Regions from separate parts of the Exiguobacterium sp. s102 genome, predicted to be linked through region 2. Evidence: predicted binding sites of a transcription regulator. Region 2 holds the regulator's gene; the other holds the start of a gene.
The links. Region 2 encodes Rex, which represses fermentation and respiration genes when NADH is low (regulators of the CRP and FNR family bind a similar motif). Its sites were predicted from a motif close to TTGTGAAATATTTCACAA; they were not measured.

Region 1 (15,427 bases), on a different contig from region 2:
GATGACTGTTTGAACGTGGTCAAGGTTTAATGTTTTACGGTTCATGTGATCCATTAGGCGACCAGGTGTCGCAACGACGATTTGTGGGTTCTTGCGAAGCGCACGAATCTGACGATCGATTTGCTGACCACCGTATACTGGCAATGCATGAACGCGTTTCATTTCACCAATGCGGTTAAGTTCTTCTGCTACTTGAATCGCAAGTTCACGAGTCGGTGCAAGAATCAACGCTTGGATATGGCGCGATTTTGCGTCAAGACGCTCAATCGTCGGAATACCGAATGCTGCTGTTTTACCAGTACCTGTTTGTGCTTGACCGATTAAGTCAACGCCGCTAAGACCGACTGGAATTGTTTCTGCTTGGATTGGAGTTGCTTCTTCAAAGCCCATTTTTAGGACACCTTTGATAAGTGCCTCACTAAGATTTAATTCACGAAATGTTGTCAATGCTAAATACTCTCCTTTGTCATATGAAAAGCGTCTGCCACTAAACAGACGCTACCGTAACGAATACAATCGACTACCTATTATAGCAGAAGCCCGTCCTTAAAGATAGAGGCTATTTCTACTGATAATAATGTTTAGGGAAGTCACCATCATAATCGTTGCCATAAGGGCGAGGGAAAGGCATGATGCCCGGACCGTTCAACGCTTTAAATCGCGCCGCTTGCCCCCACTAGTGATGGGGTTTTATTTGGAAATGGTCGCCGGTTAAAACCAGCCGCAACCACCAAAATGATGAATTCCTAACTATTTATTCGAAACGTAGGTGCAGTTGGCTAGCTTACTTCGTTAGCCGAATACCCGTTTCATGTTTTTCTATTTTTTTATCTTTCAACAATCGACCTAGAGCACGTTTGAAGGCAGCCTTACTTAGGCCGAATACCTCATCAATCGTCTCAGGAGGTGTCTTATCACCATACGCCATCTGACCGCCATGTTCAAGTAGGTGGTTCAGGATTAAATCCGCATCGATGTCGATTGCCTCGTGAGCACGTGGTCTTGCTGAAAGTAATACTGTACCATCTGGCTTCACATTTGTCACCCGTAATTTCATAACTTCTCCGAGACGCGGCCACCGTTCCATCTCTTGTTCATGTAGAAAACCAATCGATTGATCGTTCACCCAAACGTTGACACCCGGATCACGCTGGGCAAAGACAAGTCCTTCAACGTCCATGTTATTCCACTCTTCCGGTGCCGGTTGCGCCTTAAGATTGAAATAGGCATAAGGAGCCGGGTCACCTAACAAACGTAATTTTTGATCATGTTTCAAACGAATGTAAAGTTCGTCTCCCTCTTCCGGCCAAAATGTCCGGCGTTGCGGAAGATCGTCCAGCGAGACGAGAACATCCTTTTGAATTCCGATGTTCGCAAAAACACCTGTATTGTAACGTGTTCCGTTAATCGGTGCTTTGACGTAATCCTCAAATGACGCTTCCGGAATCGTCATTGATGAGGCGAGACGCCCTTCATTGTCTTGGTAAAGGAATACTTCGACCTCTTCTTCTAGCATGAGCGATTTCGTCTGTTCATTTTTATGAAGTAAGATATCCTCCGTACCATCACTTAAAAACACACCAAATTCTGCTTCACGCTCTACTTTTAATGTGACAACCTGTCCTGCACGTAGTGCCATTTATGGTCATCTCCTTTCATTAACTTGGTTAAGCTGAAACACTCAACTAACCGTAAGTTCTTTTCATCACCTTCAATACTATACTCTTTTTCAACCTATCTCCGACATCAAATGGAAGCGAACAGTTGTGACATTTTTGTGAACGAATCTGATTTAAGTGATTTTTTTGAAAAAAACAGATATGATAAAAGAATAGGAAAAAGAAGGTTTAGTTTTGGTAAATATGGGGGAAAAACTATGTTTCATGACATTCAATCGCGTTCTTTCGCAAGACGCTTTACAAAAACGTTAGTATTCGCTTTTTTCGCATTTCTCGCAACGATTGGAATTGTATTCGCTGAAGGGTCGAGTAGCACTGATTTGTCTCCAAAGACACCTGCACTCCAACAAATCGACACACCTTAAAATCTACATCTCATCGTGTAGATTTTTTTATTTGTTTCCGAAGTTTTACTGGACGATAAAGGAAATCCTGCTTCGTTAGCGAATTGCTTTACTAGACACACTTAGTAGAGTGACACGAAGGAGGAAGTACTGTGTATTTTTACTTATTTACGACGCTTACGGGTCTCATTAGTACATACCTTAGTTTTATCACGGGATATTATACCGATTCAGTCGGGATTTTCGTCTTCACCCTATCCATTTGTCTTTCACTTTCATCTTTTAGACAATTAATTCGTACGACATATCATGGTTATCATGAATATATGCAATACCGCCGCGTCAAAAAACAGTTGGAGCGTATGAAGAAACGGGAACACTCTTATCAATTGTCTTATGAACAAAATGACACAGTCGCATCACTTGCATTATCAACGACAGAACAGCATGATAAATAAAGAGTTTGACTTCATGTTTTTAGGAGGAACCGATTCATTATGAATGAAATACCACTATCCAACGGCTGGACACTTCGTTACTCACCTGTCATCGACTTATGGCTAAAAGAAGATGGTGTTTTACTCGTCGATCATGAAGATAAGGTACGTTTGACACTCATCCTCGATGAAGAGACGATGGAAATCAAACAAATCGATAATACGAATGCCTCGTTTTCCATCGATCCGACGACGAGACGCCTGACATTCGAACTCGGCGAGAGTGAAGAGGAATCTGAACCTCGTTACTGGGAATAAAGAAGAAGACCGGGTGCGATACCTGGTCTTTTTTTGTACAATAATAATACACAGTAAAAAAGGAGTTTGATGCCATCATGTTACGCACGATCATCTGGTTCATTCATTTTGGGCTAGTATTACCTCTTACATTACCATTTTTGCCTGGCGCAAAACGTCGAACACACGCCGCTCGCTACGCGTATACACAAAAAGTAGCACACGTTTGGGCGAATTCGCTCCTTCGCTTAGCTGGAGTGAAAGTCCGTCTGACAGGGGAAGAACATATTCCGTCTGATCAACCTGTCGTCTTCATCGCCAACCACCAAGGGAATTTTGACATCCCGATTTTGCTCGGACATATCGCAAAACCCAAAGCCTTTATTTCGAAAATCGAAGTCAATAAGATTCCAATCGTCAATGTCTGGATGAATTTAATGGGATGTGTCATGATTGACCGAAAAGATCGCCGACAGTCTTTAAAGGCGATTCGTGCCGGTGTCGAGACAATCAAAGATGGGCAATCGATGATCATCTTCCCGGAAGGTACTCGCTCGAAAGGCGGACCGATTGCTGAGTTCAAAGCAGGGAGCTTCACCCTAGCAACATCTAGTGGTGCACGCGTCGTTCCGATTGCCATTTCAGGAAGCTATCGTGTCATGGAAGAGACTGGTCGGATTCGACCGGCAACTGTCGATGTGACAATCCTTCCATCCATCGACCCTGCTACAATGACCCAAAAAGAACTCGTCGCTACTGTTGAACAACAAATCAAGCATATTGTAGAAGGAGTCTGACATGCTACTTAAAGTAGATCAATTAAAAAAAGAATTTGCTGATAAAATCGTTTTTGAAGACGTAACATTTTCCGTCACACCCGGAGACCGGATTGGAATTATCGGTGTCAACGGGACAGGAAAATCGACACTGCTCCATATTTTAGCAGGAAAAGAGACAGCTGATTTCGGTGAACTGCATCATCCGAACGATTACCGGATACGTTTACTTTCACAATCGACAGATTATCCGGAAAATCAAACAGTGATGGAAGTGCTCCTCTCCGGAAACACACCGACAATCAATGCTTTACGCCATTATGAAACGGCTCGTTTAGCGCTTGAACAAGATCCGACAAATGAAACGTTACTCAAACGATTCATCGATGCCCAAACGGAAATTGATGCCGCAAATGCCTGGGATACGGAGTCTCGCCTTAAAATGATTTTAACGCGACTTGGCATTACAGATTTAGAAGCAAAAATCGGTTCGTTATCGGGCGGCCAACGGAAGCGTGTCGGCTTGGCAGAAGCTTTGCTCGACGAAGCCGATCTATTACTACTCGATGAGCCAACGAATGAACTCGATGCAGAAACGATTACTTGGCTCGAATCACAGATCAAGGAATACCGTGGAGCGATTCTGTTGATTACCCACGACCGTTATTTCTTGAATCGTGTCACGAATCACATGATGGAAATCGCGAACGGGACGGCCCATTTTTATGTCGGAAACTATGAGTCATTCCTTGAAAAGCGGGCTGAGCGCCGCGAACGGACTGCTTCAATGGAAGAGAAGCGCCAAAACATTTTACGCCGTGAACTCGCTTGGCTACGTCGTGGTGCAAAGGCACGGACGACAAAACAAAAGGCACGGATTCAGCGTGTCGATGCACTCCAAGAACTCTCTTATGAAGAAGAAGAAGCAACACTTGAAGTACAAGTCGGTTCGACACGACTCGGTAAAAAAGTCATCGAAGCAACGGAACTTGGTCATACATTTGGTGAACGAACACTGTTCGAATCATTTAGCTGGTTATTCGGTCGAAAAGAACGTTATGGCATCGTCGGTCGGAACGGGAGCGGGAAATCGACACTGTTGTCGATTTTAGCGAAACAACTTGAACCGACTCAAGGGGAAGTCGTGCACGGGGAAACGGTCAAAGTTGGGTTTTATGGACAGTTCGCCGAGTTCACGCACCCGGAACGTCGTGTCATCGATGAAGTCGAACGGATCGCCCAGGTGATCACGACACTTGATGGTCAAGAAATCACAGCCAGTCAGATGCTTGAGCAGTTCTTATTCAAACCGGAAGCACAGTATAAGCCGATTGGTAAATTATCCGGTGGCGAAAAGCGTCGACTCAAGTTGTTGACGATCTTAATGGATGAACCAAACGTCTTGTTCCTCGATGAGCCGACGAATGATTTAGATACAGAAACGCTGTCGGTTCTTGAAGATTATCTCGATTCCTTCCCCGGGACGGTTATCACAGTCAGTCATGATCGTTATTTCCTCGACCGTGTCGTCAATCGGTTACTTGCGTTCGAGAATAGTACGATTGTCTCTTATTATGGGCAGTATACGGATTACCTGGAACAGCGTGAGGATGAGACACCTGAAGCAGCTATCGTGACTGAGGTAAAAGAAGTGGTAGCTGCTCCAACCGACATCCCGAAAAAATTGTCTTATCAGGAACAACAAGATTGGACAACGATTGAGACACAGATTGAAAACGCGGAAGCTGCGCTTGAGCAACTCGAACAACAGCTCGCTTCGGCAGGTAGCGATATCGGGCAAGTTAATGAACTCTATCAAAAGATTGAGCAAGGAAAATCCCAACTCGATCAACTGATGGACTATTGGTCTTACTTGTCCGAGAAGATAGAGGCGTACGAATCTTATAAAAAATAATTTGTTTTTGATTTATTGTCTATTTGACCGTATATTTTCCTTTCCGGAAAAATGCGGTCTTTTTTCTTCTGTTCCAAGTACGTTTTTTCCAAATTGAGGGTAATGAATTATATAGTTAAACTGTTACTTTCATTAGACAGGAGGTTTTCTCATGTCAAAAGCGTTCAAACGAATGACAGGAGGAATCGTCATTTATTTGATTATCTCGTATACCATCCTTCTTTTAATTCCAAACTCATTCGTCTTACCCACAGCCGTCTTTTCAAGCTTTGTCGGGTCTTTATTGATTACGAGTGCCGCCATTTTATTTTATAGAAAAACACCTTCACCAGAACTTAAATGGATCCTCATTGCTGTAAGTGCTTATTTCATCGGAGACTTAGGTGGAGTTGTCAGTGGTTACTTTTCGCTCACGTCTGTCAATTTGAACGTCCTACTCGACTTTCCCTATACAATCCATCTCTTGACGATTACCATTTTTTTATTCCGTCTTTTGGATATTGAACATTTCCGTTCACAAAAGCTTTTAATTCTTGATTCATTGACACTTTTTACTGTCGCGATGATTGCTGGATACTTGACAATTTTTAAATACATCCCCGAATACACAAGAACGTTCGCGGAGCAGCTCAGCTGGGATATCTATTCATTCTTGACCATTCTCCTGACTCTTTTCTTTTTCTTACTCTATGCTTCCGGTTTAAAAAAACCGGTCTCGTTGTTCGCTTTTAGTTTTTTAATGGGTGGAACGTTTTTATTAGGTATGATCAACTTTTTATTTTACAGCTTTTTATTGAACGATTTTACTTTTTACGCAATGCTTTTATTACCGCTCTATCCGCTGAGTAGCTATTTTTTCATTAGTTTCCTAGTAACTTGGCATTTACCGATCATCGCTAAACAACAATTATTGTTACTTCGGATTGAACAAATTCTTCGTCCTTCTTTTTCATACATCTTACTATTACTGTTAATTACCTATGTCACGTTTTCACCTGTCACGACACGCTTCTACTTCATCACAATCGCGACCACTTTTTTACTTTTCTTAACGCGGCAGCTTTTTTCTTATCGCGAAAATGTACGCCTTTTACGAGAAACGACTTCGCTACAAGAAAATTTGGAAACCATCGTTTCACAGAAAACGGAGTTACTTCGGTTACGCGAACAAGAATTCAAGGCACTGTTCCTCTCCTATCCGCAAATGGTACTTGAAGTAAATCAAGCGAGTCACATTCTATCCGGAAATCCTGCAGCCATTCGAGAAGGATGGATGGAGAAGTCATTGAAAGACGAACAGGTCCGTCTTTTCAAACAAGTAATGGAGGCGCTACATGCCAATAAAGGGGTCCCTTCCTTATCAAAAACGTTTTATATCCCCCATGACGAAGAGGACCTCATCTACACGATGACGTCGATTTGTATAGCCGATCAAGAACGTGTCTTTATCATTTTATCCGACGTCACAGAAGATGTTCGCCAAGAACAATGGTTGGAGAAATTAGGAAATCATGACGCTTTGACCCGTTTACCGAATCGGCGCTTTTTTGAAGAACAATTGCAGACTCTCCTCCCTACCATACGACATGGATCGTTATTGTTTGTTGATTTAGATGGTTTTAAAGCTATCAATGATACGTACGGGCATGATGCTGGAGATTTATTACTTCAAGAAACCGCAGGCCGGCTACAACAACTAATTCAAGGAGAGGAGCTTGTCGCCCGTTTAGGAGGAGACGAATTCATTTTATTCACCGTTCGAGACGAAGATGAGACGACTGCATTTGCGAGTAAGTTGCTCGCATCACTCAATGAGCCGTTTTATATTAAAGATCAAACGATGTCTGTCACACCGTCCATCGGTATTTCGCTTTATCCGAGTGATGGAAAAAGTTCGAATGTCCTTTTGATCCGCGCAGACGAAGCCATGTATCACATTAAAAATACGAACAAAAATAATTTTCAGTTCGCCGCTCAACTAAAACGCAACTAGGAGGAAACGCATATGCAACAATCCCCCTACTTCATCAGATGGTTCCCTTCACTACTAATCATTTCTTTGATTTTAATTCTCTATTCATACACGCAAGGCTCATTCATGAACCACCTTGTCGAACAAATTCTAGAGTACTTGTCATTTCTTTTAATCGGACTTTTCATCCTCATCGCCTATAAAAAAGAACGGTCACTCGTCGTGCCAAGACGAAAATTTTGGATCATCGCCTTCATTTCACTTATCTTCTCGCTAGCTGCTTCGATTTTTGAAACCATTAACTTATTCAGTAATACGCTGTCTTTTCCGAACAGTTATAGCTTAATTTGTTTCTCCATTTCGCACTATATATTTTTAATCGGACTTTTTTACCGGATTGCTTCACAAAAGAGTTTTTCACAACATCTGCTTGCATTCGTGGATGCTCTAATCATCGTCGTTTTTTTAGGACTTGCTGCTTTTCATACATTAAGCGAACTGGCCGACCCGACAGCTAGTACGTTCCCGTACGATATGATCGTCGTCCTCAACACTTCACTCGGATTGTTTGTTCTCTTCTACTTCTTTTTTGTTCAAGAAACACACTGGGTTTCCCGAACGACGTTATCTCTACTATTCTTTTCACTGTTCATTCGTGGCATGTATGAAGTATCTGCTGTATACTTTCCAGATTTCACGGAACAATATTTAGTCTTTTCTCCTGTATTGATTCGTCTTGTTCAAAGTGCAGCAATCTTATGGCACCTTGATCACATCACTGAAGGTAAACAAGCGTCTCCTGTCGTTCAGAGAACTTGGCTGCCTTTGCTCGCAATTCCACTATTTTTACATTATGTCATCGAACTCGAAGGTAAAAAATTTGATGTGTTCATCATCTTATTGTTACTAATCATTCGACAAATCATCATCGCTCGGCAACATACGTTGCTCGTGCAAAAGTTAAACGAGCGAAACGAACAGTTAGCCGAACGCATCGAACACCGGATCCGGCAAATCAAAGAAAGTGAGCAACAAGTCCTGCCACTGTTTTCAAGTCATCCTGATCCAATCATCCGCTTTGATCAAAACGAAACAGCGACGTATGCCAATCTTGCGGCTCAAGCAACGTTTAAGCTTTCTGCCTTGTCAATCGAAGTACCCACTCACTCAGTCTTACATCTTCAGTCTTCCTTACAGCTTGATTCCAATCGTTATCTCGATGAATCTAACCGCCAATATGAATTAACAAAAATCCCCATCCACATCGCTTCAAAATCGGCCGGTCATTTCTTAGTCTTACACGACGTAACAGAACAAAAGGAGCGGCAGCAACGGATTGAATACCACGCGTTTCATGATGTTTTAACTGGTATCGGTAACCGTCGTTCGCTCGAACGGACATTCTTATCGATTGACCAGTCCGTAAACTATCTGGCGTTACTTGATTTAGACGGTTTTAAATTAATCAACGATACGTATGGGCACGAAGCTGGTGATTATGTCTTAATCGAAGTTGCTCGTAGAATGAGTCTAGACCTCGAACGCGAAGAGTCGGTTTACCGGCTGGGTGGTGATGAGTTCGCCTTGCTAACTTCAGCGAAAGATGAACTTTCACTCCGACGTCGCTGTAAACATTTCTTACAATTATTGCGTCGCCCTTATGTTTATAAAGGGCAAACGTTACATGTCTCGGCCAGCATCGGAGTCGCTCCATTTTTCGAAAACGATGATTTAGAAAGTTGGCTGAAACATGCTGATCTCGCCATGTATCGCATCAAAAACCGTAAAAAAAACGATATTGCGCTGTACCATCAAGATTTTTAAACGAACAAACGTCCATTCACCCTAGCTTAGGATTGAATGGACGTTTGTTTTTTGCTGTTATGCTTCAGGTCGTGGTGTAATGTTTCCCTCTTCGATATCGAGTAATAAGTCAATCAACTCCGCACAAAATTCAGGATACTGACGCAATAGTGCGTCGTCACCGACTTCATCGACAAAATCAGCTAAAAGAACACGCACTTCAGGTACAAGTGCCCGTGCAACCTTCATATAGGCGATTGCGAATCGCCATTTGCCTGAAATGTAGAGAAGTTTGCCGACTAACAGATCGCCAACCGCAACGTCAATCTCTGTCAAATCGGTCTGATACGTTTGTTCCGACATGATGTCGAAGACGCCGTCTTCTTTTACAAGGAAAAGCGACGGAACAGGATCGGCCAGCCCTCTTAAGGCACGATACAGACTTTGAGACATATCTTCTTTGACTTGTTCTAAAAAACGACCATGCGGTGTTTTCCCTTGTTCATCGGTCTCATAAAAAATGGCCCAATCGACGAACAAGTCTCGGAATAACTCAGCATCTTTTAAATACCAACGTCCTTCCGTCGCGATTTCTTCGATGAATGCGACCCAATCGGTGCTTCGAGCAGTGGCTGCTTCTTGATATAAAGTTTTGAGCGCTGTGTTCATCTCTGCTTCGGATACAGTCGTCGGAAACGGGATAATCTTTCGCTCACTTTTCATCGTGTTGGTCCTTTCCGGTGTGGTTTCGCCGGACTTTTAAGCGCTTCCGGTTCCGTGACTTCACGCTTTGGAATCACTTCCCCGCCATAAATCTCCATCGGTTCAATTTCCACACCCATTTGTTTCGCTAATGTTTTCAGGTGTTTCAGATCATGATCCGTGACGAGCGCGAGGACCATACCCGACGCGTTCCCACGTCCTGTTCGACCTGAGCGGTGGACAAAATCATCAAGGGATTCCGGTAAATCATAATGCACGACATGCGTGACGGCATCAATGTCCAGACCGCGTGCAGCAAGCCCTGTCGTGACGAGTAACGGAAACTCTCCCCGTTTATATGAACGTAACGTCTCCATCCGTTCTCTTTTCCCTTTTTCGGCATCTAAAATCCGGTATTTCAGCGAAAACTTGCTTAATTCACCGTTTAACGGACCGAGGAAAGAACGGTTGTTTATGAACGTCAACACTTTGACCTGTTGCATATTAGACAAACGACGTAACATTTCCGGTTTCAGACGACGAGATGTTTCGATGTAACCGAACTTGACTTGCGTCGTCTCCGTCCGTTCAACTCGGATGACTTCTGGATCATTCGAAAGTGTCCGTCCCCATTCTGCTGTCCGTTCAGGCAATGTTGCTGAAACGAGTGCTAACTGGCGGTCACGAAGCGCACTGTTCGCGATGCGCGTCGCTGATGCACTCATTCCACTTTCGTAGATTTGATCAGCCTCATCTAAAACAATCAATTTTACTTTATGCATCTTCAACTTTTTTGAATCAATCAACTCAACTAAGCGTCCTGGTGTCCCAACAATGATTTGTGGTTTTTTCTTGAGACGCTCATATTGACGTTTTAATTCAACGCCACCGATGAACGCACCTGACTTAATCCCGCTTCCTTGGGCAAATAATTGGATGACTTGATGAATTTGCATGACCAGTTCTCGTGTCGGTGCCGTAATCGCGACTTGAACGTGTGGTTCATTCGGATCGATGCGCTCGAGGGCTGGAATGACATAAGCGAGCGTTTTCCCAGTTCCTGTCGGCGCTTCGACTAAGACATCTTTCCCCTCACGGATTAGAGGAATGGCTTGTTCTTGAACGGGCATCATTTGTTCAAAGCGTGCTCGTTCCCACGCTTCATTAATAAAAGGTTTAGTAAAATTCATAACGTATCTTCTCCTACTCTCTTGTCTATCATTCTGTTACATATTCGAAACGATCATCGGTTTCAGTTTTAATACCGCGTAACGTCTGCGTATATTCATTTCCAGAATCGATTAACCGAATATGAAAAACGATTTCTGTCTCATTTTGTTGATCTGCACTTAACACTTCGAAACCTTGCGCCATTCGATCTTGCAGCTCAACAGCAAGTGTTTCAAAACCAGCAAGTACAGGATAAGTTGCTCTGACATCGATTGGGCGTCGAACTAATCGTGCGAGGTACTTCTGGTCGTAACCGATAAAGTCCTCGAAATCAAAATCATCTTCAAACCGGAGCCAAAACCCGTCGTCTTCAAACTCGGTGATCATCCCGATCCGTTCTGTTCCTTCAGTTGATACTTTTAGGGAAACCCAGTCCCCTGTTCGATAGTCTGCTTGCTCTTTTAATGGCGAAAACTCCATTCACTCCACCTCCACGTTCTATATTCCCTTTTTCATTGTCAACGATACGTCCTAAAAATACAAGGTAGCGCCGCGTGACTTTTATCACACTAGCTTCTGTCTCTATCCATTCCACTACAAATTAATGATACAGCTACAGAAAAATCCTTTCACAGCAGTCTTTTTCTGTTTTTTGAACACGGGACACTGACTGATACAATTTACTGTGAAGTAAGTCATAGCAACACTTTTACATTTGTTAAAAGATTCACATATACGTAAAACCTCTATCCCGAATTGTTTGTTACACTATTCACATAAGAGATGTATTAAGAACCGCTGACCTTACTAATGAAGGAGTGTTGATGATGTTACTTGAAAAAACACAGGCATGGCAACGATTCGAAGGTGGAGAATGGATGGAAAAGATTGATGTCGCTGATTTCATCCGGCGCAATCGTTCAGAATACACAGGAGACGATCAGTTCCTCGCCGGTCCGACCGATGCAACCAACACGTTATGGCAACAAATCATGCAGTTAACAGAAGAAGAACGAATTCGTGGTGGTGTCTATGCCGTTGATGCTGCAACTCCATCTTCAATTCTTTCGCACGGTCCAGGTTACCTCAATCCTGAACTCGAAAAAATCGTTGGTCTACAGACCGATGAACCATTCAAACGTTCGATTCATCCGAACGGTGGTATCCGAATGGTCAATGATGCCTTAGAAGCGTATGGTTTTAAATCAGATGACACTGTTACACAGATTTTTAGCGAGTACCGTAAAACGCATAATCAAGGGGTTTTCGATGCGTATACGCCCGAAATGCGTACTGCCCGTAAAGCCGGTATCATCACTGGACTTCCTGATGCTTACGGTCGCGGACGGATCATCGGTGATTACCGTCGCGTCGCCCTTTATGGAACAGCTCACCTCATTGCTGCAAGAAAAGCGGATTTGAAAGCACACGGTGGATTTTTATCAGAAGCGATGATTCGTGATCGCGAGGAGATGAACGAACAACTCCGCTCCCTTCATGAACTGACAGAACTCGGTAAACGTTACACATGTGACTTATCACGACCAGCTGAAACGGCCCAAGAAGCATTCCAGTGGGTCTATCTTGCTTATCTCGCAGCAATCAAAGAACAAAACGGAGCAGCGATGTCGCTCGGTCGCGTTTCGACCTTCCTTGATATTTATATCGAACGTGACTTGCAAACGGGTCGATTGACAGAAGAGAGCGCGCAAGAACTTGTCGACCACTTTGTGATGAAACTTCGAATCGTCAAGTTTCTTCGGACACCCGATTACAACGAACTCTTTTCCGGTGACCCGACGTGGGTAACAGAATCAATCGGCGGCATGAGTGAAGACGGTCGCTCGAACGTCACAAAAAGTTCGTTCCGCTTCTTGCAGACACTCGTCAACCTCGGTCCGGCACCTGAACCGAACTTAACCGTTTTATGGTCACCAAAACTTCCACGTGGTTTCAAAGAATTTTGTGCGAAGATGTCCATCCTGTCTAGTTCGATCCAATATGAAAATGATGACTTGATGCTTCCGATTTATGGTGATGATTACGGGATTGCTTGTTGTGTCTCAGCAATGAAAATCGGTAAACAAATGCAATTCTTCGGCGCCCGGGCGAACTTAGCAAAAGCCTTACTCTACACGTTGAACGGTGGCGTCGACGAAAAACTCAAAATTCAAGTCGCCCCTCCTTCCGACTTGATTTTAGATGACGTGCTCGATTATGAAACCGTCATGGCCGCCTATGATAAACAATTGGATTGGTTAGCTGAGCTCTATGTCAATACACTGAATGTCATTCACTTCATGCATGATAAATATAGTTATGAGCGCATTGAAATGGCACTCCACGATCCTGAAATTTTACGGACGATGGCTTGTGGGATTGCCGGATTATCCGTTGTCGCCGATAGTCTGTCAGCGATTCGTTATGCTAAAGTCACACCAATCCGAGATACGGATGGCATTACAGTCGACTTTAAAATCGAAGGCGATTTCCCGAAATTCGGAAATAACGATGATCGTGTCGATCAAATGGCCGTCGATCTCGTCGAACTCTTTATGGAAAAAATCCGGAAACATCCAACGTATCGTGATGCTTTACCAACCCAATCTGTTCTGACGATCACGTCAAACGTCGTGTACGGTAAAAAAACCGGGAATACACCCGATGGTCGTCGCGCTGGCGAACCGTTCGCACCGGGAGCAAATCCAATGCACGGACGTGACACACGTGGTGCAGTCGCTGCGTTGACTTCTGTCGGCAAATTACCTTATGAGCATGCCTTAGATGGTATTTCCTACACGTTCTCAATCGTTCCGAAAGCACTCGGAAAAGATGAAACAACACGTATCAACAATACAGTCGGTCTACTTGACGGCTATATGGGCGGTACGACTACCCGTGGTCATCACTTAAACGTCAACGTGTTCGACCGCGCCACTTTACTCGATGCGATGGAGCATCCTGAACTTTATCCACAGTTGACGATTCGTGTATCGGGTTATGCCGTCAACTTCATTAAGTTGACACGCGAACAACAAATCGATGTCATCAACCGTACATTCCACGGTGCACTTTAACTTTTCTGAAAGGACTTGATCACTATGACTTACGGGACGGTTCACTCTGTCGAATCTTGTGGGACTGTCGATGGTCCCGGTATTCGTTTCATCGTCTTTACGCAAGGCTGCCCACTACGCTGCCAATATTGCCACAATGCGGACACCTGGGAATTCGGTTGTGGTCGAAAAGTAACACCGGAAGAAATCATCAAAGAAGCGAACAGCTATCGTTCCTTCTTTGACGCAACGGGTGGAGGGGTGACCTTCTCCGGTGGCGAACCGTTGGCTCAACCCGAGTTTTTAGAAGCCTCGCTGCGTGAAGCAAAACGAAACGGCTTGCATACCGTCATCGATACAGCAGGTTCGGTCGTCCCGAAAAACCTGGATCAAATCCTGGACTATACAGATCTCGTCTTACTCGATATCAAGCACATCGATGATGCGACGTGCCGAATTTTGACCGGGCGAAGTAACATCAATACACTAGCCTTCGCAAAATTGCTCGCAGAACGAAACATTCCCGTCTGGATTCGCCATGTCCTTGTCCCCGGCGTGACGATGACGGAAACGTTTTTACGGCAAACAGGTGAATTCATTCGAACACTCGGAAATGTCGAACGGGTTGAAGTCCTCCCCTATCACCAATTAGGTGTCTATAAATGGGAGGCACTCGGGCTCGAATATGCGCTAAAAGATGTCTTACCGCCTACCGCGGAGGAAACGTTTGCCGCGCAAGATTTACTCAACTCGTACTTGTCATGATTGATGTGACTTGATAGACTGAACACATAGTCTATGAAACGGAGGTACAATACCGAAATGAAGCAATCACTCGCTAACGTCTAATGATGAATGAACTCATCACTTTCGCAATCGCTTGCGGATGACTGACGCTACGAGTCTGCTCAATTTCGGTATTTCCCTATTTCAGGTGGATACCTTCTTTGAATTGCACTCCCGCACACCATCCGTACGCTCAGGATGGTGTGTTTTCATTTCATCTCAACCGAAATGAAACAAAGGGAGCTGAGCTTATGCCAACTGAAGTATTATCCATCCATGATTTACAAATCGATTTTGCCGGGCAGTGTCTTTTCCACGATGTAACGTTCTCCATCCGCGACGGCGAACACGTCGCCTTGGTCGGACCGAACGGCGTTGGAAAAACGACGCTCTTGCGCGCCATCCTAAAAGAAATCATCCCGACGACCGGGACAATCCATCGCACGTATGACCGGATCGGGCTCTTAGCCCAACAAATCGAACCCTCGAC
Region 2 (15,427 bases):
GCCATGACTGAAATCCCCCTTTTATTATTGTGCTACTGCTAAAATATCGCTTTCGCGTAAGATTAAGTATTCATTGCCATCGACCTTGACTTCTGACCCGGCATACTGCGCGTAGATGACATGGTCGCCGACGTTCACTTCAAGTGGTACACGTACACCCTGCTCTGTCACACGGCCTGTACCGACAGCGATGACTTTACCCTCTTGTGGCTTTTCTTTCGCTGACCCAGGAAGAACGATTCCTCCGAGTGTTGTTTCTTCTTTTTTAACGACTTCGATCACGATGCGATCACCAAGTGGTTTTAACATGCGAAACATCCTCCTTGAAAATGACTGTTTTTTAGCACTCACTTTAATGGAGTGCTAACATATTTTTATCTTAAACGGTTTTCAATCGAAATTCAACCCTGAACCCTTATCCGTTTTCCCGAAATCGCCATCTTTGAACCATCACCATTCGTGCGCCCGGCCTGTTTGTTTGTTACAATCGGGACAGTACCTTCAATACAAAGGAGTTGTGTCCCGACCGATGAAAAATTCCGTCAATCTGCCGTTCAACATGGCTGATAAGTGGCAAATCCGTCACATCATTCCGATTGTGATTTATTTGATCGTCCAGCTCGTACCGGCAACATTCCCGAGCTTTCTCTCAAAAAGCCAAATTCCGGGTGTCCTCGGCTGGTGGCTTGCGATTGGCTTTACCGTTGCCGTCATCGTCTCGTTCTTCTGTCTTCGTCCTGACTGGCAGAAGTGGAAAGCAGAAGGCAATCAGACGGATCCGATCGACACATTAAAGTGGATTGGGATCGGAATCGTGTTGCTTTACGCCTTACTGATTAGCGTCAACCTTCTTGATGCCTGGATGTCTGGTGGACTCGAAAACGTCGCGAAATCACAAAATACGGATGACATCATGAAAGCAATCCAAGTCATCCCGATTTTACAGCTGATGGTCGTCTTACTCGGACCGATCATGGAAGAATTTTTATTCCGTCACATTATGTTCGGGAACTTGTCGACAAAACTGAACTTCGTCTTCAGCTTCGTTCTCAGTGGTGTTATCTTCGGGTTCATCCACGGAGACAACAAGTTTTTGATTTATGTCGCGATGAGTTTTGTTTTCTCACTCGTCTTCGTCAAAACGCGCCGCATCATAGCACCGATTGCGATTCACGTTTTCAATAACGGAATTGTCGTACTCGCACTCTATGCAATGACTTAACTTACGAAAGGTAGTGTTTTCATGCGCCAAGGCTCAAACTTCATGGCATTATTTTATGCCCTGTTCGGTATTCTGTTCATGTACCTCGCGTACAGCAACTCGATCGAGGCAGGAACCGTCTTTAACTTTTGGACGATTCTGTTGACGCTGTTCGCAGCAATCGACTTTTACCGTCTCTATCTGATTTTCCGCTTCCGGATGGCCGCGAAGAAGATGATTGAGAAGGAACAAAACAAAAAAAATGATAAAGAATAAGTAACCTGTCCGCCTCTTGACCGATTCAGTTCGTGAAAGGGCGGATTTTTTTGTCTCTTGCTCACTGTATCCTTATGGAAAATCAGGCGAACAGTTTTTTAGACGCGCTATCGTCAGCTTGTTCCCGTTTCGAAATAATCGAAGTGACCAAAAAAAGAGTTACTTCTCGTGACTCCTACGGGAAAAAGCGCAAGACCCCTTGCGCTGTCAGAGGCAAGTAAGACCCTGCTTCTTGTTCGCTAGAATCAAGAAGCAACGGCTTACGCCTCGCCCGAGGAAAGCACGAGAAGAAAAATCTTTTCGCATGCATCTCTTTCATGAATTAACCTTCGTACAAAACATATATTTTACTGACTCATTATCAAAAACCCTTATCTATCCATAGAAACAAATCACTTATACTGAATATACGGTTCTTCACCGGAATCGAACGGGCAAACCCACAGAAATGTGGTGACGCAAAACTATAGGGGCTACCGCTTCAAGCTATGCTTGCCAGTTACCGAAGTTCACAAAAGGAGACTACGTTCACATGAAAAAAATCAATTATGTCGTTACTGCCGGCCTCGCTTGTGCGTTGATGCTGACGCCGCTCGGCTCAATCGATGCCAAGAGTAAAACATCGAAGCATGACCGCAACAAGAACGGAATCCATGACAACTGGGAAAAGAAGTACAAGCTTAAAGGGAAAAAACTTGCGCAGCAAGATACGGACCATGACGGCTTAAGCAACTACACCGAATATAAGCTCAAACTCAATCCACGGAAGAAAGACAGCGACCGCGATAAGATCAGCGACGCACATGAAGATACGGACCGTGATGGCTTAACTAACGCCATCGAACTCGAGCTTGGGACAAAACCATACAAACGGGATTCTGATGGTGATGGAATTCTCGATGGCAAAGAACGCAACAAGGTCGGTCACCGCTATGAAGATATGCTGAAAAAAATGAAGATTGCTCTCGCGACAGAGACGACGCAAAGTCAGATTAAATACCAGTTTAAAAAGAAGAAGAGTCAGCTGCGTGTCAAAACGAATGACGCAACGGTCGATGAAACCCGTGTCCGCCAATTGATTCAGTTCATCGAGTCACATCCGAAGATGACGGAAGAGGAATTACGGGCACAACTCGTCAGCTTATTCGCTCTCTCTGGTTCTTACGAGTTGGAGATTGAACTCGAGTACTTCGATCACGAAGAAACGAAATCAGAGCACCGTCACGTTGAAGAAGACGAGCAAGACGATGATCAAGGTCAGGACGAAGATGATGATTCAGATGATGACTCGGACGACGACCATGAAGATGAAGATTAATCCTTAAACAAAAAAACACCTGCTCTAAAGACGACCGACGTCCATGTGACGAGGGGCGATCTTTAAGACAGGTGTTTTTTACTTTTCGTTGACCATTTCTTGAATCAATTCACGGTTCCGTTTTTTGAAAACTTCATTGTGGGATGAGACCATCGCGACTTTGGCAGCATCCGGTTCAATGAACTGCTTCGCCCGGTTGACGGCGTTTGCCGCGTCCTGGAATGTCCCCGAAATCAAGTTCACCTTGCCGTCATGCGTCAAAATATCTCCTGCTGCATACAATCCCGGTACACTTGATTCGCTCGACGCGTTACCGGCGATGTAAAAGTCGTCGACTTGTTTGATGTCGAGTTCCGAGTTCGCGAGCAACTCTGCTTCCCGTTCGTAGCCATGGTTGATGATGACTTCATCGACGTCAACGATGTTTGTCACGTCCGTCGCACAATCAATCAATTCGACGGACGCAATCCGGTGGTGATCGTCGCTTGCGATCAACTTATGAATCGTCGTGTTGAGGAGACAGACGGCTGAGCTTCGGACGAGTTGGTCGACTTGTGCCTCGTGACCTGTGAAACAGTCTTTCCGGTATGTGACGTAAACTTTTTTCGCAATCGGTTCGAGCTCGTTCGCCCAGTCGATCGCTGAGTTACCGCCACCTGAAATCAGGACCGTCTTATCTTTAAACCGCTCAATCGATTTGACGGTATAGTTCAAGTTCGACACTTCGTACCGTTCGGCCCCTTCAATCTTCAGTTTTTGGGGATTGAGTATCCCGCCGCCGACAGCGACGATGACTGTCTTCGAATAATGAATTTCTCCCGACTCCGCTTCGAGGACGAAGTTTCCGAATACGTCTTTTGCGATCGAAATGATTTTTTCATTCAGGTGCACGGACGGATTAAACGTTAAGCCTTGTTCGACGAGTTGCTCGATCAGCTTCGCTCCGGTAATGGGTGGCTGTCCCCCGACATCCCAAATCATCTTCTCCGGATAAACATGAATCTTGCCACCAAGCTCTGCCTGGTATTCAATGATTTTCGTCTTCATCCCGCGTAATCCGCTATAGAAAGTCGAGTATAACCCGGCCGGGCCTCCACCAATTACCGTTACATCAAACAATTCCTGCTGTTCCATCTCACTCACTCCTCGCTCTCGACTACGACTGATTATCATTCTCATTTCCAATGATAACGTGAACATCTCTTGAAGACAAGAAAAAATGTTGACAGCGTTTTTATGAGACTGGTATGGTTAGGGAGACGATAGTGATAATCATTATCAATGAAAACAACTTTAAACGAGAAGGAGCCTCTGCGTATGGTACGTCTAGCAACAGAAGAAATCAGTATCGGATACGGAGATCGTACCATCGTCAAAGACTTGACGGTTCAGATTCCGGATCGGCAAATCACGACAATCATCGGTGCGAATGGTTGCGGTAAATCGACCTTATTGAAAGCGATGACCCGAATCATCCCCCATCAGTCTGGTCGTGCCCTGCTTGACGGTCTCGATATTGCGAAGGAAAGTACAAAGCTGCTTGCCCGGAAAATGGCGATCCTGCCTCAGACACCGGAAAGTGCAAGCGGTCTAACGGTCGCAGAGCTCGTCTCATACGGTCGTTTTCCTTATCAAAAAGGATTTGGTCGCTTAACGAAACATGATTACGAGATCATTGACTGGGCGTTAGAGGCAACGGATACGACGGCATTCAAACACCGTCCGGTCGACGCCTTGTCCGGTGGTCAACGGCAACGCGTCTGGATTGCGATGGCGCTGGCGCAGGAAACGGATATCATCTTCCTCGATGAGCCGACGACTTACCTTGATCTCGCCCACCAGCTCGAAGTCCTCGAGCTGCTCGAGCATCTCAACCGGACGGAAGGCCGGACGATCGTCATGGTGTTACATGATTTAAATCAGGCCGCCCGTTTCGCCGACTACATCATCGCGATGAAAGAAGGCGAAGTCGTCAAAGCCGGAACGTGCGAGGAAGTCATTTCGCATGACGTCTTAAAAGAAGTATTTCATATCGATGCCGAAATCGGTCGTGATCCACGGACGAATAAGCCGATGTGTGTCACCTACAACTTAATCAAGGGAGATTAACCACATGAAGAAACTAGTACTCTTACCGATTTTATTACTCTTAGCACTCGTCATCGCCGCCTGCGGCAATACAGATAAAACAGAAGATACGTCTTCCGATACGAAAAAAGAAACGATCACCTATAAATCGGAAGAAGGTGACGTCGAAGTCCCGGCTGATCCGAAACGCGTCGTCGTCCTTGCCGGTTTCGCCGGAAACGTCATGGCACTCGACGTCCCACTCGTCGGTGTCGATTCGTGGTCAAAATCGAATCCGAAGTTTGATTTGAAAGACGTCCAGGAAGTATCAGAAGAAAACGTCGAAAAAGTCATCGAACTCGAACCCGATCTCATCATCGGCTACAATACAACGAAAAACATCGATAAATTTAAAGAAATCGCTCCAACCGTCACGTACACGTACGGCAAAGTCGACTATTTGACACAACATATCGAAATCGGTAAATTGCTCAATAAAGAACAAGAAGCACGCGATTGGGTCAAAGACTTCCAAACACGCGCAGCGGACGCCGGAACAGAGATTAAAGCCAAAATCGGTGACGATGCGACGGTCTCTGTCATCGAAAGCTTCGATAAACAGCTTTACGTCTTCGGCGACAACTGGGGACGCGGTACAGAAATCCTCTACCAGGAAATGAAATTAAAGATGCCGGAAAAAGTTACGGAAATGGCCTTAAAAGACGGCTATTACGCGCTATCACCGGAAGTCTTACCTGAATATGCAGGGGATTACCTCATCTTCAGTAAGACGGCAGAAGCAGATAACTCGTTTACAGAAACAGACACATACAAAAATATTCCTGCTGTTAAAAACAACCACGTCTTCGAAGTCGATTCGAAAGAATTTTACTTCAATGATCCATTGACGCTCGAACGTCAGCTCGAGTTCTTCAAGAAAAGTTTCCTTGGTGCGTAACAAAAATAAGGAGGGAACCGATTTTTCGGTCCCTCCTTTTTGACTATCTAATGAAAGTGAGACGATAACTATGTCATCCGGTCGATTCCCGTTCGGACTGAAAATCACGTTCGGTTTACTCCTGTTCGTCGTCATGTTCTGGATCTCGATGACGTTCGGTGCCGCCGACACGACGATACGTGAGGTCTGGAACGCTTTGACGTTCGGTCCCTTGAACGGTAAAGCAAAAATCATTCAGGAAATCCGATTACCGCGCGAAGTCGCTGCGATGCTGGTCGGGGCTGCACTCGGTGTCTCCGGTGCGATCATGCAGGCGATGACACGTAATCCCCTTGCCGATCCCGGACTGCTTGGGCTGACGGCAGGCGCGAACGCGGCCCTTGCTCTTGCGCTCGTCTTCATTCCCGGTATCAATTACTATGGCATCATGCTCGCGTGTTTCCTTGGAGCAGCAGCCGGTGCCCTACTTGTCTTCGGGATCGGTGCCTCAAAACGTGGCGGGTTTTCACCACTTCGAATCGTCCTCGCCGGGGCCGCGATTTCTGCTTTTTTATACGCAATCGCAGAAGGGATCGGCATTTACTTCAAAATCGCTCAAGACGTCTCGCAATGGACATCCGGCGGGCTGATTGGAACGACCTGGGGGCAACTGCAAATCATCACCCCCGTCATTTTAATCGGCATCGCGATTGCGATGATCTTCTCACGTCAATTAACGATTTTAAGCTTATCAGAAGAAGTCGCACTCGGGCTCGGGCAAAACATCACCCGGATTAAAGGTGTACTCTACGTCGTCGTCATCCTGCTCGCCGGGGCCGCCGTTGCTTTAGTCGGTAACATGGCATTCATCGGCTTGATGATTCCGCACATCGTCCGCGCAATCGTCGGCACCGATTACCGCTTCATCCTCCCGATGACCGCCGTCTTCGGTGCGACGTTCATGTTACTCGCGGACACGATTGGCCGGACACTGTATGCTCCATACGAAACACCGGTCGTTGCGATCGTCTCGATGCTCGGGCTGCCGTTCTTCTTACTCATCGTCCGCAAAGGAGGTCGTGCGTTCTCATGATTGAAACATCGCTCCGCCGCCGTCAGCGGTTGATCTTTATCGTCTTTAGTCTGTTATTGCTCGGAACGATCATCATCAGTATCGGGCTTGGGCCCGCCTCCCTCTCGTACGACCGGCTTCTGCCGACACTGTTCGGTCAAGGCTCGTTCAAAGAAGAATTTGTTTTGTTCTCACTCCGCCTGCCGCGGATTTTAATCACGGTACTCGCCGGCATGGCACTCGCCTTATCCGGTGCGATTCTTCAGGGCATCACCCGCAACGAACTCGCAGATCCCGGCATCATCGGTATCAATACAGGTGCTGGTGTCGCCATCGCCGCCTTCTTCCTTTACTTCCCGGTCGATGTCGGTGCGTTCATCTATGGGTTACCGGTTGCTGCCTTCATCGGGGCATTGATCACAGCGATTGCCATTTATGCCTTATCGTATGACCGTGTCCGTGGCCTGCAACCGATCCGTCTGATTTTGACCGGAGTCGGATTCTCGATGGCGTTATCCGGCATCATGGTCGTCCTGATTTCATCCGCGCGCCGCGAGAAGGTCGACTTCATCGCCAAATGGCTCGCCGGGAACATCTGGGGAACGGACTGGACATTCGTCTACGCGTTATTGCCTTGGCTGCTTATTCTCGTACCGTTTACGTTTTATAAAGCAAACAAACTCAATCTGCTGGCGCTGAATGAACCGGTTGCGATCGGCGTCGGCGTCGCGATTGAAAAGGAGCGCATCCAACTGTTACTCGCCGCTGTCGCACTCGCTGCATCCGCCGTTTCTGTAACAGGCGGGATCGCCTTCATCGGTTTGATGGCGCCCCATATCGCGCGCGCCCTCGTCGGTCCAAGGCATCAACTGTTCTTACCGATCGCCGTTTTGATTGGCGGATGGTTACTCGTCCTCGCCGATACGATTGGTCGGAACATCGCTGACCCGCAAGGCATCCCGGCAGGAATCGTTGTTGCGATCATCGGTGCTCCTTACTTCATTTATTTGCTGTCAAAAAAATAACCTCTACATGATGCGGTCACAACTAAAAACGCAAGAAGTAGGCGAATCCGGAATCCGCCGCCTTCTTGCGTTTTTTTGTTGCTCTAAGATGACCAGTCAATATTTGATTCGTTTTTCTTCCCGTTCCGCCCGGATCAATTCCTGTTCTGATAAGTGTGTCGGATCGAGTCGTTTAATCCGTTTATCGACAATTCGGTCCAATGACAGCACCGTTAGGAAAAAGACAAGGAACGGTCCGATGTATTCGGGACGCGCTACGTAGGGCGTGATGATTTGCCCCAGGACGACGACCAGTACTTCGATGATACTGATCAATATATACGGTAGTCCGAGATGATCCCAGGCCTCAAGCCCGTCAAACCGCTTCTTGAAATAGCGGTACTTCAGGAATCGGACGATCCATTGATAGGACAACAAAGGGACTAACAAAAAATACTGAAACGATGATTCTGTCAGATGCCAATCGTCTGCTAAAAAGAGAAATACAAACAATACCAGTCCAAACAAGACCGTTTGAATGTAACGTGCCTGTTTTGAAAATCGGATATAATCCATTTTCCGCTCGCGTTGCATGCTCTCCATCGTCTGCCTCCTCGTTACATCCCGATTCCTTCGCCCGTCGGATGACGGTGTTCGATTCCTTTTCGGTCCGGTGTCTCAAGCAAATCCATTTTATCGAGCTTCGTTACCGTCCGGTCCGTCCACTTTTGAAATTGCAGCATCCCTGAAATCCACAACATTAGCGGAAACAGATAGCCCCACTGTCCAAGGTGCGGGGCGACAACTGCGGCACCCGCAATAAAGACCGCTTCGAGTAAAGTGATCCCACCGAACAGCAGACCAAGTGGTCGCGCCTGTACCTTCGACCGAACTAACAGAACGGATTGGATCACTCGCTGCATGCCATTATAGGCGAGTAACGGCGTAAGAATCAAAAATCCAACTGCTGAATCCGTCAGGTGCCCGCTTCCGGAGAAGAACAGCACCGCAAAAAATACGCCCGCAATTACATACGTCCGGATTTGCCGGCTGATTTTTGTCCATTTTTGATACGTGCTTAAAGTGTTTCTCATCCGTTCACTCCTCTTGTGTGTTTCGCTTACTTACGGTAACGTTCAATCTCACGCATCGTGACGAATGCCGGATCCAGTTGTTTCGCTTGTTTGTTCAATCGGGACACAATCAAATAGGCGACGATGATCGACACAAGAAAGACCGTAAAAGAAATACCGGCGTATTGTGGAAAAATAGTCCCCACATAAAGTGGAAGGATCGGGATGAACGAACCGATCATCGACACACGTGCCACTTTCAAGACCGTCTTTCTATAGACGTCCTTCGCGAGGCGTTGCTTTAAAACCTGTAGGCGAATGACTTCTCTCACTGCAGCACCTAACGCCAGTAAAGAGAGTGCGAACGTTGTAAATAAACCCGTTTGTCGCAAGCTCGGGATGAACCAAAACAGGACTCCAATCAAAAGTAAGGGAATTAACACCCCCATCTGGACTTTCTTAATCGGCGCTGCCAACAGCTGGAGCCGTGTATGTTTTTCAATCAATGTACTCACCCTGTCACTCCTCCACTTCTTTAACATTCGCATGAATTTCTTTATCACTGACGAAGTCGGGATCGCCTGACCGGGCAATCTTTTTAAACAACCAGTCCGTAACGTAATAGACCGGTGCGAGGATGATCAGCATCCAAAGGGCAATTTTCCAGATCGACATCTCTTTCGTCTCAAGTATCACGGTGTACAGCGAACCGTACAAGACGAATTGAATCCCGAGCCACAGCAACGATTGGTTCATCACTTGGTCGCTTGAGAGATAGCGCGCCAGGATTTTTCGTTTTTCGAGTCGAAACGGGAGATCAAACACGAGAAAGACAAGCGGTAACAGACTCAAGTACATGGTCGTGCTGAAGATTTCCGTAAACGTTCCTGCTGTCGCCATCAAGGCAGCGATGACCCAACTTTTATTCTGCAATTGATTTTTTTCGATATAAGCAACCGTCAACGCCTGTAATCGTTCCTCGCGGAGCGTTTGTTCCATCCTGAAATGCCCTCCCTCGTTTCAACTGTCTATACTGTCATATACTTACAGTTTACCAGTTATGTTTCAAAAAAAAAGAAACTTCCTTAAAAAAGGAGTTTCTAGGCTGAAACTTGAATGATGAGATAGATGACGCTATACGCAACAATTGCTAACGGAATCAGTGCCACACCAATCAACCAACCGTTCTTATCACGGATTCCGAGATACAGAACAAGACAGCCGACGATGAAGGCAATTAACGTCGTAAATGGATTCATAATGCTTCCCCCTCTTGATTACCTATTAAGAAATTTCCCATTCCCTCAAAAGGATAAACACAGAAAACGACTTCAATCGGTTCATCAACATCATCCAGGCTGTAAGCTTCTGTTTTGCCGCCACCACTATAACAAAAAACACCACTCGGCAAATGCCAAGTGATGTACATATGGAGACTATCGGGCTCGAACCGACGACCTTTTGGCTGCCAGCCAAACGCTCTCCCAGCTGAGCTAAGCCCCCTCATATTCTTGTAATCAGTATAAACCATATCGATTCACTTTTTCAATATAAAAAGAGCGCTTCCAAACAAAAACCTCTCCGTCGCCGAAACGACCGAGAGGAGACTGTTACTTATTCAACTCACGCATCAAATCCGCTTGCCGTTCAAGCTCCGCCTGTTGCTCAAGAATCAGTACTTTTTTGTACGTCCGGGCTGAAATCATGATGCTGATTTCATAGAGGACGAACAACGGTACCGAAATCATCAGATGTGACGTCACATCCGGTGGTGAGATTAAAGCCGCGATGACAAACAGCGCAAAGTACGCATATTTCCGATTTTTCCGCATGAACAATGGCGTCACGAGTCCAAGACGAGTCAAGAACATCGTCACGACCGGCAGTTGGAACAAGATACCGAACGGAATCGTCAGCCGTATTAAGAAACTGAAATAGTTTTCGACCCCGATGACTTGCTCGATGCCGAGCTCTTGCCCAAGTTCCGTCGATACTTTGAGTAGAAACGGAAGTAACCAAAAATAAGAGAACGCGATTCCGGACAAAAATAAGAAAAACGTGACCGGAATATACGTCAAGGTCGCTTTCTGTTCCTGTTCGAATAAACCGGGTCGGATGAACGCCCATAGCTGGTACATCCAAAATGGTGAAGCCAGGACGACCGCGATGATGAACGCTAAATTCAAGTACAACATCAGGGGATCGGCCACATTAAAGGCATTCAATCCGATGCCGAGCTCTTTCAGGTCCGACTGCAGAAAACGCACGAGCGGTCGGACGAGCGGAAAGGCCGCGGCGAACAAGACGACGACGATGATGAGTGACCAGACGATCCGCTTGCGCAACTCGTCTAGATGCGATGTCACACTCTGTTCTTGATCAATCGCCATAATTTAATCACTTCTCTTTCGATTCATCCTTGTTGTCTTTATCATCGTCCATGATGCCGTGTGTCGCACTCTTGAACTCTTTTAACGTCTGACCGGCAGCACGACCGAGCTCCGGTAATTTTTTCGGTCCGAAGATGATCAACGCGACGGCACCGATCAAGGCGATGCTCCCCGGTCCGATGAACGCGATGGTTGATGGAATAAGGTTTTCCATTATGATTTCACTCCTTCAGCTGATTGCGAATAATGCTTCATGAAATAAACTAGTGACTGCAACTCGATCGACAAATCGATGTGATGGACCCGAACATGGGCCGGTACGTTCAACCGCGCCGGTGTAAAGTTCAGGATTCCGGTCACACCATACTCAACTAACTCATCCGCTACTGACTGTGCGAACTGGGATGGGACCGTCAAGATGGCGACATCAACCTTGTTCGCTTCGATTTGCTCTTTCATGTCAGAGACATGATAGATAGGAACGTCTTGCGTCGTTGTTCCGACCTTGTTTTCGTCCGCATCAAACGCAACGACTATCCGAGTACTATTATTCTTTAAAAAGTTATAATTTGCAAACGCCGTTCCGAGATGTCCGACCCCGACAAGTGCCACATTCGTGACTTCATCCTGATTCAGTGTCTTTCGGAAAAACGTCAATAGATGTTGTACGTTGTAACCGTATCCTTTTTTCCCTAACGCCCCAAAGTAGGAAAAATCGCGGCGGATCGTCGCTGAATCGACTTTGACCGCTTCACTGAGCTCTGCTGAAGAGACGCGCAGCTTGCCTGAGTTATAAAGACTCTGAATGAAACGATAATATAACGGCAGTCGTTTCGCCGTCGCTTGTGGTATTTTTGTGTCTGGCCCATTCATACTGCAGTTCCCCCTTCGGCCACGTTCTGACGTGGCACCCAAATCAATGCAAAGAATTCTATTCTCTTTGATTGTAAACCACTTCACATAGACTAACAAATAATATATTCCACGGGACTCCTGCGTTTTTTTCATGATAGACTAAAGGGTGGAAGGATGGATGTTTTTATGATTCTCTTACAAGTGAACCAACTATCAAAATCATTCGGTGTTGAGCCGATTTTAGACAATATTAAACTCGAAGTGCAGGAGCGGGACCGGATTGCGCTCGTCGGACGAAATGGTGCCGGAAAATCGACACTTTTAAAAATCATCGCCGGAGAGCTCAGTCATGACTCTGGTGAGATCATGAAGAGTAAGGAAGTGAAAATCGGTTACCTCGCCCAGGACAGTGGTCTTGAGTCGAATGAAACGATTTGGAATGAAATGTTGACCGTGTTCGAACACCTGCAAGAGCAGGAACGTTCGCTCCGTCGGATGGAGATTGAGATGGGGATGGACCATATCTTGAATGATGCTGTTGCTTACGACCGTCTGTTGAAAACATACGATCAGGCACAACATGACTTCTCGGACGCCGGCGGCTATCAGTTCGAAGCCAACATCCGCTCCGTCCTGCACGGGATGCGTTTTTATCCGGACGATTATTCACGCCGGATCCAGACGCTATCCGGTGGACAACGGACGCGACTCGCACTGGCGAAGATGTTGCTTCAGGCACCTGAGCTGTTGATTCTTGATGAGCCGACGAACCACCTCGACATCGATACACTCTCTTGGCTCGAAAGTTACCTGGCTGGTTACCGTGGAGCGGTCTTGATCGTCTCCCACGATCGTTACTTCCTCGACCAGGTCGTCAACGTCGTCTATGAATTGTCACGGAACGTCTGCCGGAAGTTTACCGGCAACTACACGAAGTACTTGGAACAAAAGGCAGCACTGTATGAACAAGAGATGAAGCAGTTCGAACAGCAACAGGAAGACATCGCGAAGATGCAAGACTTCATCCAGCGTAACATCGCACGGGCGACGACGACGAAACGCGCACAAAGCGTCCGCAAACGTCTTGAAAAAGTCGACCGGATTGATCGTCCGGATGGGGATGAACGCAGCACCGTCCTGTCGTTCCCGATTGAAAAACAAAGTGGGAACGATGTGTTACAAGTCACGCAACTCGCGGTCGGCTATGAAGAAGCCGTCTCAAAAGGCATCACGTTCCGATTACAACGCGGCGAATCCCTCGCCCTCGTTGGTCCGAACGGAATCGGAAAATCAACGTTACTGAAAGTTCTTGTCAACCGGATTAAACCGTTATTCGGTGAACATCGTTTCGGGACCGGCGTTTCTGTCGGCTACTACGATCAGGAGCAGGCCGAGCTCAACGACCGCAACCGGGTCATCGATGAAATTTGGAACGAGTGGCCGTTGATGCGGGAACAACAAGTCCGGTCCGTCCTCGGTCAATTCCTGTTCAGTGGTGATGATGTCTTTAAACTTGTCCACGAATTATCCGGCGGCGAGCGCGGACGCCTCGCCCTCGCGAAGTTAAAATTACGCAAAACGAACGTCCTCATTCTCGATGAGCCGACCAATCACCTCGATCTTGATTCGAAGATGGTGCTTGAGAACGCACTTGTCGACTATGAAGGCACGCTCCTGTTCGTCTCCCACGACCGTTACTTCATCGACCGGGTTGCGACACGCGTCATCGAGATGAATCCGGACGGTGTGACGGATTATCTCGGCGACTACTCTTACTATATGGAGAAGAAGGCCGAGAAAGAAGAAATCGCCCGCCTCGAAGCAGAGGAAGAAAAAGCAATCAAAGTCGCTGCTTCGAAAAGCATCGACAAAGATGCGCAAAAAGAAGAACGAAAAAAGAAACAACAGCTCGAACAACTCGAACAAGACATTGAACGGTTGGAAACACGATCAACTGAAATCGAACAACTGCTTTGCGAACCGGAAGTCTTCAACGATATTCCGAAGGCGACGGCGCTGTCGGCAGAACGGGATCAGATTGATACGGACCTCCTCGAACTGATGGAACGATGGGAGAGTTTCCACTAATGCGCTCGAAAAGTTATGTCATCAACCTCGTTCAAGGATTATTGTCCGGGGTGCTCTATTTCGTTCCGATGTATGCCGACTACGTGTCGGCCTTCATCCGGCCGGATGCCTTTAATGCCGTCGTCCTGTTGTTCATCCTCATCTCGTGCATGATCGGCCTCGTGATTAAGACGTGGAGTGGTCTCTTCATCAGCCTCTTATCCGGATTAATCTGTACGTTGCTGACGACCCAGATGTTCGTTGAACTGAATGACCCGTTAATCATCAGCTATTACGGAGCCGTTTCACCGCTCGTCGCCTTTTTGATCAGCTGTCTCGGCATTTGGGCACTGGCGATTCTCTTTTTTTTACTCGATGGTTTCCAGTACGAAAAACGTCACCATGCAGAGTAACTTCTTCAGTTGTCCGACATAAAAACGCACTTTTTCCCGTAGGAGTCAACGAAACGTGACGCTTTTTAGACTGTAGACGGTTTAGAGCGCAATCCGTCTCGAATCGCTTTTAAAGCGAAAAGCAATCGGTCGCGACCCTGCAGCTCTGCTGTAGCGGCGCGGAAGATTGCCGCTTTGAAGACGAGGCGAGACAGGGAAGCGTGAACTGACAGCATCCTCATGTAAAATTTTCGTGATTTATAAGAGTTTGGCTATACGCTGAAGGCACGTCCCGCGTTCGGGACGTGCCTTTTTGCTTCTAAAAAATACTAGTCCTACTCGTCGATCCGCCTTCAGCTCGTCGGTCGGGCAATCGTAAAGATGTCTCCGACTTTCGCATAGTCGTTACCTGCGAGACGGGCGATCGCTTTTAAACCATCCGGATCAATCCGGAACGACTCGACGAGTTCATCCGCGACGTGATACCGGACGATCTCCCCAATCAAGAGGTTGGCCCCTTCGAGTTCGAGATGATTCGTCAGCTTCAATTCAAAGCGGATCTTCGCTTCTGCGACAGCCGGAACATCGATCAAATCACTATCGACTAACGTCAAATTCGTCCGTTCGAGTTCACTTTCACCATATGCGAGTGGTGCCGCGGTTTCATTGACTGCCTCGACGATTTCTTCACTGACGATATGGATGACGTATTCCTGATTCAGCAAGATGTTTTTTGCGGTATCCTTTTGCCCTTGCTCCGTCTGCTGGACGGCGA

Region 1: the regulator Rex is predicted to act here: its motif matches at 11,811-11,828, upstream of pflB (formate C-acetyltransferase).

Annotation. Positions count from the first base shown of each region.
Region 1 is NZ_JACSML010000004.1:43,154-58,580, forward strand. It holds gene cshA (degradosome RNA helicase CshA) at 1-447, opposite strand, end outside; gene KNQ02_RS11290 (S1-like domain-containing RNA-binding protein) at 785-1,639, opposite strand; gene KNQ02_RS11295 (hypothetical protein) at 1,877-2,044, shown strand; gene KNQ02_RS11300 (hypothetical protein) at 2,176-2,481, shown strand; gene KNQ02_RS11305 (hypothetical protein) at 2,521-2,778, shown strand; gene KNQ02_RS11310 (lysophospholipid acyltransferase family protein) at 2,856-3,554, shown strand; gene KNQ02_RS11315 (ABC-F family ATP-binding cassette domain-containing protein) at 3,556-5,448, shown strand; gene KNQ02_RS11320 (GGDEF domain-containing protein) at 5,600-7,441, shown strand; gene KNQ02_RS11325 (GGDEF domain-containing protein) at 7,454-9,244, shown strand; gene KNQ02_RS11330 (hypothetical protein) at 9,302-9,946, opposite strand; gene KNQ02_RS11335 (DEAD/DEAH box helicase) at 9,943-11,115, opposite strand; gene KNQ02_RS11340 (hypothetical protein) at 11,144-11,575, opposite strand; gene pflB (formate C-acetyltransferase) at 11,923-14,172, shown strand; gene pflA (pyruvate formate-lyase-activating protein) at 14,197-14,916, shown strand; gene abc-f (ribosomal protection-like ABC-F family protein) at 15,189-15,427, shown strand, end outside.
Region 2 is NZ_JACSML010000007.1:107,176-122,602, forward strand. It holds gene groL (chaperonin GroEL) at 1-5, opposite strand, end outside; gene groES (co-chaperone GroES) at 25-309, opposite strand; gene KNQ02_RS14125 (CPBP family intramembrane glutamic endopeptidase) at 530-1,222, shown strand; gene KNQ02_RS14130 (DUF4305 domain-containing protein) at 1,244-1,477, shown strand; cyclic di-GMP riboswitch class I at 1,901-1,984, shown strand; gene KNQ02_RS14135 (hypothetical protein) at 2,010-2,795, shown strand; gene KNQ02_RS14140 (NAD(P)/FAD-dependent oxidoreductase) at 2,874-3,929, opposite strand; gene KNQ02_RS14145 (ABC transporter ATP-binding protein) at 4,113-4,904, shown strand; gene KNQ02_RS14150 (iron-hydroxamate ABC transporter substrate-binding protein) at 4,909-5,820, shown strand; gene KNQ02_RS14155 (FecCD family ABC transporter permease) at 5,891-6,892, shown strand; gene KNQ02_RS14160 (FecCD family ABC transporter permease) at 6,889-7,896, shown strand; gene KNQ02_RS14165 (hypothetical protein) at 7,993-8,478, opposite strand; gene KNQ02_RS14170 (hypothetical protein) at 8,493-8,969, opposite strand; gene KNQ02_RS14175 (hypothetical protein) at 8,996-9,463, opposite strand; gene KNQ02_RS14180 (hypothetical protein) at 9,468-9,947, opposite strand; gene KNQ02_RS14185 (hypothetical protein) at 10,049-10,207, opposite strand; tRNA gene KNQ02_RS14190 (tRNA-Ala) at 10,379-10,451, opposite strand; gene tatC (twin-arginine translocase subunit TatC) at 10,559-11,338, opposite strand; gene KNQ02_RS14200 (twin-arginine translocase TatA/TatE family subunit) at 11,346-11,552, opposite strand; gene KNQ02_RS14205 (redox-sensing transcriptional repressor Rex) at 11,552-12,211, opposite strand; gene KNQ02_RS14210 (ABC-F family ATP-binding cassette domain-containing protein) at 12,380-14,281, shown strand; gene KNQ02_RS14215 (hypothetical protein) at 14,281-14,673, shown strand; gene KNQ02_RS14220 (hypothetical protein) at 14,739-14,888, opposite strand; gene KNQ02_RS14225 (flavin reductase family protein) at 15,006-15,427, opposite strand, start outside.